Regions from separate parts of the Clostridium sp. CM036 genome, predicted to be linked through region 1. Evidence: riboswitches for the same ligand, from Rfam matches in the RefSeq annotation. Region 1 holds a riboswitch; each other region holds the start of a gene.
What was found. Region 1 has a riboswitch for thiamine pyrophosphate ahead of thiT (energy-coupled thiamine transporter ThiT). Riboswitches for the same ligand answer to the same signal wherever they lie in the genome.

Region 1 (3,180 bases):
AAATAACAAAGCAAAACGTTAAACTTTTGAGTGGATTTGATGATGAATTTTATGTTCCACATTCAAGACATACTGAAATAAGAAAAGTTGATATTGATAAAATAGATGAGCTTGAAATTTTATCAGAATCTGAGGAATCAGGCATTTACATTGTATCAGCAAAAAAGGGAAGACAAATTTTTATAACCGGGCATTCAGAGTATGATCCATTAACATTAAAAAATGAATATGACAGGGATATAGCAAACGGCTTAAATATAAATGTCCCCAAAAATTATTATCCAAAAGACGATCCATTAAAAATACCTATCGTAAAATGGAGAGGTCACTCAAGTTTGCTTTTTTTAAACTGGTTAAATTATTATGTTTATCAGGAGACACCTTACAATTTGGTGTACCTAGAATAATACATATAAAAGTTGGGCCCCTAGTAACTTAGGGACCCAACTCTAAATATTGAACTTTATTAAAATTTAATCTGTATTAGAAATACGTTTCTTAAATTCTTCCATGTCATGGAATGAACTTATATATACCCTATGTAAGGAAAGTATACCATCCTCTTTGGAAGACCATCTGCCGTCAGTACTAAAAGCCATTGTATACCCTGCTTCTCGTACAGCCTCAATTGAAGTTTTGCTGTATCCACCATAAGGGTAGGAAAAGAATTTTATTTGTTTATTTAATATTTTTTCCAAATCTTTTTTAGATTTAACTAAAGTTTCTAGTTGCTTATCCTTAGGCATCTCTTTTAAATTTTCATGCTTTACGGTATGACTCCCTATTTCCACTCCATATTTTTCCATTTCCACAAGCTGTTTCGAAGTCATATAGTTAGGACTTTTATCAATACTACCAGTAATAACAAAAATTGTTGCTTTAAAATTATACTTTTTCAAAACAGGGAACATATCCGTATAATTATCTTCATAACCATCATCAAAAGTAAGAACTATGGATTTTTCAGGTATTGGTATATCCTTAATAAGATATTCATATAAATTTGTAAGTGTAATAGTATAATAACCATTATCTTTTAAATATTTTAGTTGCTCCTCAAATCTTTTAACAGGAAGACGAATAGGATTATCTTTTTCGTAGTCAATTGAATGGTACATTAAAACTGGAACACTCTTTCCTGAAGCCTTCATAACAGCAGTCTTGTCAAAAGCGGGTATCGAAGAGGTTTGAGCGGGTTCAGCCGGTTTAACGGGTTCAACTGCAGTTGCTGGTTTAACTGGGGCAGTTTTTTTTATTGTAGCAGTCTTCGATCTTGAACACCCCGAAAGAGACATTAAAATAACGAGTGTAAATATTAAAATTATTTTTTTTCTCATAATAACCTCCTTGTATGTATTTTTTCGGAAACACATATTATTTTTTAATCTTCATCATCTAATACAAAACCCCTTAATAATAAATTCCCTGAGTATTTTGTAACCCTAATGCTAAATTGATCACCTTACATTTATTAACTTTATACCATCCAGATTATAAAATCAATCTTTTCCGGTATTTTCTTTATTTTATTATTTTCTTTTAATTCATAAATATCTAAAACAGGTTGTAAAATATAATATACTTCTATATAATTAAATTATAATAATAATATATGTGCTAGGGGTGCCTAATGGCTGAGATATGAATATTTAATTCATTGACCCTTATACCTGATCTGGATAATACCAGCGGAGGAAAGCGGTTATGATGTATAAGTATATTAACTATATTCCTTTTTTGAATATAGTTTTTTTGTTTTTGCCATAATACTTCTGTAGCACAATACATGGAGGCTATAAAAATGACTTTTACCGAAAGAATCGCTGAAATTACAAAAACCCCCATTGCTCTTTTTGCACTATTAGGAGTTTTGTTATTAATCTATGCAGTTTTGAAAGTTAGGAAAATTAAATTTACTACGCAGATGATAACTTTAGTTGGTATATCTCTTGCATTATCTACTGTATTGCAGTTTATTACAATTATAAAATTACCACAAGGTGGTAGCATTACTGCTGGGAGCATGGTTCCAATCATACTTATATCCTTATTTTATGGTCCTGAAGTTGGGTTTTTAACAGGTTTTTTATTTGGAATTATTAATTTTTTAGTAGCACCCTTCGCACTCCATCCAGTGCAAGTACTATTTGATTATCCGCTTCCTTTTATGGCCATTGGAATAGTTGGTTACTTTAGATCACGTAATACTAAGGTCATACTTATTGGCGTAGTCGTAGCAATGCTAGCTAGATTTACATGCCATTTTATTTCTGGAGTAGTGTTCTTCGGAAGCTATGCTCCAAAAGGAACCTCTGTTTATTTATACTCCCTTTTATATAACGGTTCATACCTAAGTGTGGAAACCATTATTACCTGTGTAATTATTGGGCTTCTACCTTTAAAACGATTATCAAAGTTAGCTATAACCAAAGCTCTAAATTAACTCGAAATATATCTACTACCTACTTCACGTTTTTCTTCAACCAAAAGTTATACTAATACATTATTCTGTTCATCATGAAGTTTACTGTATTATATTTAATGCTACGTAATATTAATATTACGTAGCATTAAATATAATAACTTAGAAATTACTATCAATCATCTCTTAACTCTAGCCCACTAAAATGGGCAATTCTGTTAGATTACGTTTTAATCATTCTTTTAGATGAAAGAATACCCATAATACATAAACCAATTATAAAATAAAAAATATAATTATAATTCGCAAGGATATCCATTAGAAGTCCAGAAGCCAACACCCCGATAATGGCTCCTATACCATATGCCGTAAACACAACACCATAATTCTCACTATAATGTTTCGTTCCATACATATCAAGAGTTGAAGTAGGCGCTATAGCTAACCATCCTCCAAGATTAAACCAAAATATCGAAAACGCTATACTAAATAATACTAAACTGCCTTCATTTGCCACTAGCATTAATAATGCTGCGATAATAATTAGTGCGTAAGAAATTAGCATGGCGGTTTTAGACGAGTACTTATCCGTAATCAAGCCAAATATAGGTCTACCTATTCCATTAAAAACTGCAAATACGATCATTAATAAAGCTACTGTTTTTGGGGATAGCTTAATGAGTTCTACACCAACGTTACTTGTCATTCCAATTAACATTAGTCCAATCATTGATCCAATCATAAAATTTACATATAAC
Region 2 (3,180 bases), 360 kb from region 1:
TTTCCCAAAAGGAGGGTGGGTAGAACATGACCCAATGGAGATATGGTCAAGTCAAATTAGCGTTGCAACAGAAGCGATGGCTGAAGTTAATGCTACGGCGTCTGATATAGCAGCAATAGGTATTACAAATCAAAGAGAAACTACTGTAGTTTGGGATAGACGAACGGGAGTTCCGGTATACAATGCAATTGTATGGCAATGTAGAAGAACTGCAGAGACTTGTGATGAATTAACACAAAAAGGATTTGATAAAATTGTTAGAGCTAAAACGGGATTGATTTTAGACGCTTATTTTTCTGGAACAAAAATAAAATGGATATTGGACAATGTAGAAGGCGCTAGAGCAGAAGCTGAAGCAGGAAATTTATTGTTTGGCAATATAGATACTTGGTTAATTTGGAATTTAACAAAAGGAAAAACATATGTAACAGACTATTCTAATGCTTCAAGAACAATGCTATTTAATATTCATGAACTTACATGGGATGACGAAATTTTAGAAACATTGAACATACCAAAATCAATGCTCCCAGAAGTAAAACCTTCAAGTTGTGTATATGGCAACACCGATATTTCATTGTTTGGAGGGGAAATTCCAATTGCTGGAGCGGCTGGAGACCAACAAGCGGCATTATTTGGACAAACTTGCTATTCACCAGGAACAGCTAAAAACACATATGGGACAGGCTGCTTCATGCTTATGAATACAGGAGACAAAGCAATTCAATCTAAACAGGGATTACTTACAACGATTGCTTGGGGAATAGATGGAAAAGTAGAGTATGCTCTTGAGGGTAGTGTATTTATAGCTGGAGCAGCTATACAATGGTTAAGAGATGAGCTACGCATGATTGACAATGCTGCTGATTGCGAAGAATATGCTAATGCGGTAGAAGATACAAATGGAGTATATGTAGTTCCGGCTTTTGTTGGACTTGGAGCACCATATTGGGATCCTTATGCAAGAGGAACAATTGTAGGTCTTACAAGAGGAGCAAAGAAAGAACATTTAATAAGAGCAACTCTCGAAGCGCTTGCTTACCAAACACATGATGTTTTAAAAGCAATGCAAGAAGATTCTGGAATTATACTTACAGAACTTAAAGTAGATGGAGGAGCTTGCAATAACAATTTCTTAATGCAGTTTCAATCTGATATTTTAAACGTTCAAGTAGACAGACCAGAGGTTACTGAAACTACAGCACTCGGTGCGGCTTATCTTGCAGGGCTAGCAGTAGGATATTGGAAGAGCAAAGATGAAGTAGCAAAGCATTGGGCAATATCAAGAAGTTTCAAACCTAGTATGACAGAAGAAAAAAGAAAAGAATTACTTCATGGATGGCATATAGCTGTTAAAAGATCAGGCATAAAACTTGAATAGTAGTAACGAAATATTAATTGTTAATAATAATTTGTTATGCTATTATTAACATATGAAATATAAAAGAATAACCTAACACAGGGGAGTTGGATAGGCCAACTGAGAGAAAGAACTTTAATTCTTTGACCCTATAACCTGATCTGGATAATGCCAGCGTAGGAAGTTGTTTATTGGTGTATTATATATGTATATATTTTTATATATCAAGATAATTTAAACACGAATCCTATGGGTTTGTGTTTTTTGTTTTATAAATAAAATGGATGAATAGTGCCGCAGGTGATGATTTAACATTTAAAAAATAATTATTTTAGGAGGGAATTGATATGAAAAAAGTTTTAACTATAGCAGGTTCTGACAGCTCAGGAGGAGCAGGTGTACAGGCAGATTTAAAAAGCTTAAGTGCGAGTGGCGTATACGGGATGAGTGTAATTACAGCGATAACAGCACAAAATACTATGGGGGTTTTTGCAGTGCAAGACTTGGGCGAAGAAATCATCAAGGCACAAATTGATGCTATTTTTACAGACATAGTTGTAGATGCGGTTAAAATTGGTATGGTTTCTGTGATCTCAACTATTGATGTGATAAGTGAGAAATTAAAACAATACAAGCCTAAAAACGTAGTACTCGATCCCGTAATGATCTCAAAAAGCGGTTATTCACTGTTAAAGCCAGAGTCAAAAACGGCTTTGGTTAAAAAATTAATTCCACTAGCGTCAATTATTACACCTAATGTCCCAGAGGCTGAAGAAATTTTAAAAGAAGTAAATTCAGATATTACGAGCATTGAAACAGTAGTAGATATGGAAAGTGCAGCAAAAGAAATGTACAAGCTAGGATGCAAAAATGTGCTTTTAAAGGGAGGACATATGCAGGGGGAAGCCGTAGATGTGTTTTATGATGGAAGTGAAATTACACATTTTACGTCTGAGAGAATAAATACAAAAAATACTCATGGAACTGGATGTACTTTGTCTTCAGCCATAGCTGCAAATTTGGCGCTTGGCTATAGCATGAAGGATTCAATAAAAAATTCAAAGCAGTATATAACAACTGCTATAAAGCATTCTTTAGATATTGGGCATGGGGTGGGACCTACAAATCATTTCTACGAATTATATAAAAAAGCAGGGATGGCAAATGATTAAGGATAGTGAAAAACTGGATTTTTAGCAGCGAGTTCTGTAAACTTAATAACACAAAGTTTAAGGGGAGTAAATAATGTATTAGTATGTATCATATTTATAGCAGTAGATATTACTTTATAAAACGTTATTTATTACTTGGAGCTACAATGCCCGTTATGATTATTACAGGATTTATATAAACAATAATTTGGAGGATGATGTCAAAATGGAAATTAATAAGAAAATAATTAAATTACTAAACAATTTAAGAGAAAAAACCCCATTGGTGCACCAAATAACAAATTATGTTACCGTTAATGATTGTGCCAATATTACACTAGCAATAGGTGGGTCACCGGTTATGGCGGAGGATATTCATGAAGTTCGCGAGATGGTATCACTTGCATCTTCACTTGTTATAAATATAGGAACATTAAATAGTGTAATTATAGAGGCTATGATTGAGGCAGGAAAGATGGCAAATGAATTAAACATACCTGTTATCTTAGATCCTGTCGGAGTAGGTGCAACAACTTATAGAACAGAAACTTGCAAAAGAATTATAAATGAAGTGAAATTAGCAGTTATTAGAGGGAATTTATCTGAAATAAAAACAATTTATGGTATTAAAACTATAACAAGAGGTGTAGATGCTAGTGAGAGTTTTTC
Region 3 (3,180 bases), 1.1 Mb from region 1:
TCCTCAGGTTTCTCCATGCTGTATTCATATCCTTTTGTAACTGCTTTTAAAAATTTCTTTGCCATTTCAGGATCCGCTTTTAATTTGTTCTCATTGGCTATAATTACCGGAGTATAATAATCTAAATCTTTATTTAATTTTCCAATATCAATATAGTCAATAGGAATATTTTTAAGCTTCGCTTCTATTCCTGTCCATCCATAAAATACCCATTCAATATCAATATTTTTCTTAGTTACAGCAAAGAAATCCTCTGATCCTGCATCTACCATCTTTAGTTTTGAAAAATCCGCATTATCTTTTTCCATAACCGCCTTTAAAATTGCATTTTCAGAAGGCGACCCCCATCCGCCATAGGTTTTTCCTTCAAAATCCTTAGGAGATTTAATATTTTTTTCCTTAGGCGATGCAAACCCGGAAGTATTATGCTGAATAATAGTGGCTATAGCTTTTATTGGAAGTGGATCTTTAGCAGTTCTAGCATAAGTTACATCTTCTTGATAGCTTACGCCAAAATCTCCTTTGCCCGCTGCAATTAAACTTGCAGTACTTCCCTGCGCTGGTTGAATAATTTCCACGTCAAGTCCTTCTTCTTTAAAATATCCATTATCTTTCGCTACATATAATCCAGTATGATTAGTGTTTGGTATCCAATCTAAAATAACAGTAACCTTTTTTAAAGTTTCTTCCTTCTTTACATCTTCTTTTTTTGCAGCACAACCCACAAATAAAACCGTAGTCATTGAAACTGTTAATAATAATGAAATTACTTTCTTTAGCATGATTTTACCTCCAAATAAAATAATATGTCCTATTTAAATTTAGTCATTGTTATCTGCTTTATTTCTAGTCCAAGGAGTAAAAAAATATTGTAATAAATTCAAGAGTCCAAATAGTCCCATGCTTAATATTACAATAATTATAATCACTGCAAAAACTTTATCAAGTGCATATGAATTTTTAGCTCTAATCATATATACCCCAAGCCCCTTATCTCCTCCAAGCCATTCTCCAATAACTGCCCCCATAATACTATAGGTTGCTGCTATTCTAAGGCCCGAAAAAAAATTTACAGTAGAGGATGGCAGCTTCACCATGGTGAAAATTTGAAACTTACTAGCTCCCATAGTCTTTAAAAGGTTTACCATATCCGCGTCTACTGATTCTAATCCATCAATCAAACTAACAACTATAGGGAAAAAGCACACTAACACTACTACAATAATCTTAGGCAATATTCCAAAACCAAACCATATTATGAAAAGTGGTGCTAGCGCAATAATTGGAACAGTTTGAGATACTACTAAAATTGGATATATGCATTTTTTAATGATTTTCACATTATCCATTAAGATGGCTAAAATTAACGCAATCAAAATTGATATTGCGAATCCAATCAAGGCTTCATATAAAGTCGCATAAATATGCTTAGTAATGCTTGGAACTATATTCACCAAGGTACTAATAATATCTTTTGGCGAAGGCAATATGTATTGCGGAACCTTCCATTTGTCTACAGCTATCTGCCATATAAAAAGAATTATTAATTGAAAAACTATAGGAATAAGTTTATTTTCTATACTTATATGTTTTTTCATTCATAGTCACGCCTTCAGCTTTATAATCGATTTTCACTATAGAAACAACCCTACTTGCTCCATGAACTACACAAATTTCCTGGGCCTTTTTTACTATATCTAAAAGCTCATCCATTTCACCTTCCATAGTGGTTTCCATTGGTCCTACCTCATATTTCACTCCACTAGATTGAATATATTCTATAACCTTATCTACTACTGGGTAAATTTTTTCTTCCGCAACCACTGGTATAACTTGAAGACTCACATTTACAACTGACATTTCAATTCCCCCTTATAATATTGTTAAAGTAAAATAAACCCTTTGCTCATTTTTAAGCGAAGGGTTCTATAATCGAATAACTTTGCACCATTTATATATTCTTATTTTAACCTAAATGCAAATTATATTTTCCCTCCGCTGGCATTATCCAATTCAGGTTATAAGGGTCGAAACTTAACTGTTTCCTCTCAGACAAAAATATTGACTCCCCTAGTTTTTAATATTAAATTACTTTACACGTATATACTACCTAAAAATTCTTATAATGTCAAACCATAAAAAACGCATCTTTTATTCAGTGCGTTTTTCTTAACAATCCATATTATCTTCAAACTTTTTAATATTTTCCTTTAGTTCATCTATTTGTTTTTGTAAATCCTTATTATCGCCCTTAGAATTACTGTTTCCATTATCTCCAGATTGATTGCCATCCTGCGATTCAAGATTTTGAGACTGAGCTGCAATTATCAAAATACTCTGCGCCAAACCCGTTAAAAAATTACCTATTACATTTTGTTGATTAACATTAAGTTTTCCAGCAATTATAATCCCTATTACTGTTGCTAATGTGGCTAATTGACAAGGCGTGAATTCTTCTAACTTTTTCATACATTGCCTCTTTTATAAAATGGTTGTAATATATTATATTCTTTTAACAAAAAAAAGTGTAACTAATATTATTTTTTAAATATATGACATGAAGATATTTTTATTCATATATTACTCATAAAGGGGTGATATATATGAATATATACAACAATAGAAGATTTGCAGATATTGTGTTTGAAGGTGGCGGAGTTAAGGGCATCGGTCTTGTAGGTGCCTTAAAAACATTTGAGGATAATGGATATCAATGGAAAAATATTTCAGGAAACTCTGCCGGATCTATTATAGCTGCACTAGTTGCGGTAGGCTACCCAGCTGACGAGATAAAAAAATTAATGCTAAATCTAGACTACACAAAATTTGCTGATAAAAGTCATTTTAATATGCCTATATTCTCTGATGCTTACAATCTACTTTTTAAAAAAGGCATTTATAAAGGTGACTATATAAAAAATTGGATTGACGAAGTTCTATCGCATAAACTTAAGCTTACAAATAGGAAAAAAATAACCTTTGGAGATTTGATTATTCCAGGAGAAAAGGGTATTCTTTTAAATAATAATAAGTATAAAAGAAAATACAAACTGCATATTATAGCAACTGATATTAGCTGTGGAAAGATGCTAATACTACCAGAGGATATTGCGGGATACGGGATAAATCCTGATGAACTTGAAGTAAGTTTGGCAATAAGAATGAGCATATCTATCCCCT

Region 2: linked by a shared signal. The riboswitch ahead of thiD (bifunctional hydroxymethylpyrimidine kinase/phosphomethylpyrimidine kinase) and the one ahead of thiT (energy-coupled thiamine transporter ThiT) in region 1 are both predicted to bind thiamine pyrophosphate.
Region 3: linked by a shared signal. The riboswitch ahead of ACWJKE_RS04695 (thiamine-binding protein) and the one ahead of thiT (energy-coupled thiamine transporter ThiT) in region 1 are both predicted to bind thiamine pyrophosphate.

What each region holds. Positions count from the first base shown of each region.
Region 1 is NZ_CM143652.1:2,100,851-2,104,030, forward strand. Features, by position in the region: gene metA (homoserine O-acetyltransferase MetA) at 1-407, shown strand, start outside; gene ACWJKE_RS09815 (polysaccharide deacetylase family protein) at 474-1,337, opposite strand; TPP riboswitch at 1,610-1,714, shown strand; gene thiT (energy-coupled thiamine transporter ThiT) at 1,802-2,443, shown strand; gene ACWJKE_RS09825 (L-lactate MFS transporter) at 2,646-3,180, opposite strand, start outside.
Region 2 is NZ_CM143652.1:1,742,247-1,745,426, reverse strand. Features, by position in the region: gene glpK (glycerol kinase GlpK) at 1-1,381, shown strand, start outside; TPP riboswitch at 1,451-1,561, shown strand; gene thiD (bifunctional hydroxymethylpyrimidine kinase/phosphomethylpyrimidine kinase) at 1,708-2,532, shown strand; gene thiM (hydroxyethylthiazole kinase) at 2,738-3,180, shown strand, end outside.
Region 3 is NZ_CM143652.1:978,243-981,422, forward strand. Features, by position in the region: gene ACWJKE_RS04685 (ABC transporter substrate-binding protein) at 1-782, opposite strand, end outside; gene ACWJKE_RS04690 (ABC transporter permease) at 822-1,598, opposite strand; gene ACWJKE_RS04695 (thiamine-binding protein) at 1,570-1,860, opposite strand; TPP riboswitch at 1,973-2,082, opposite strand; gene ACWJKE_RS04700 (hypothetical protein) at 2,170-2,469, opposite strand; gene ACWJKE_RS04705 (patatin-like phospholipase family protein) at 2,604-3,180, shown strand, end outside.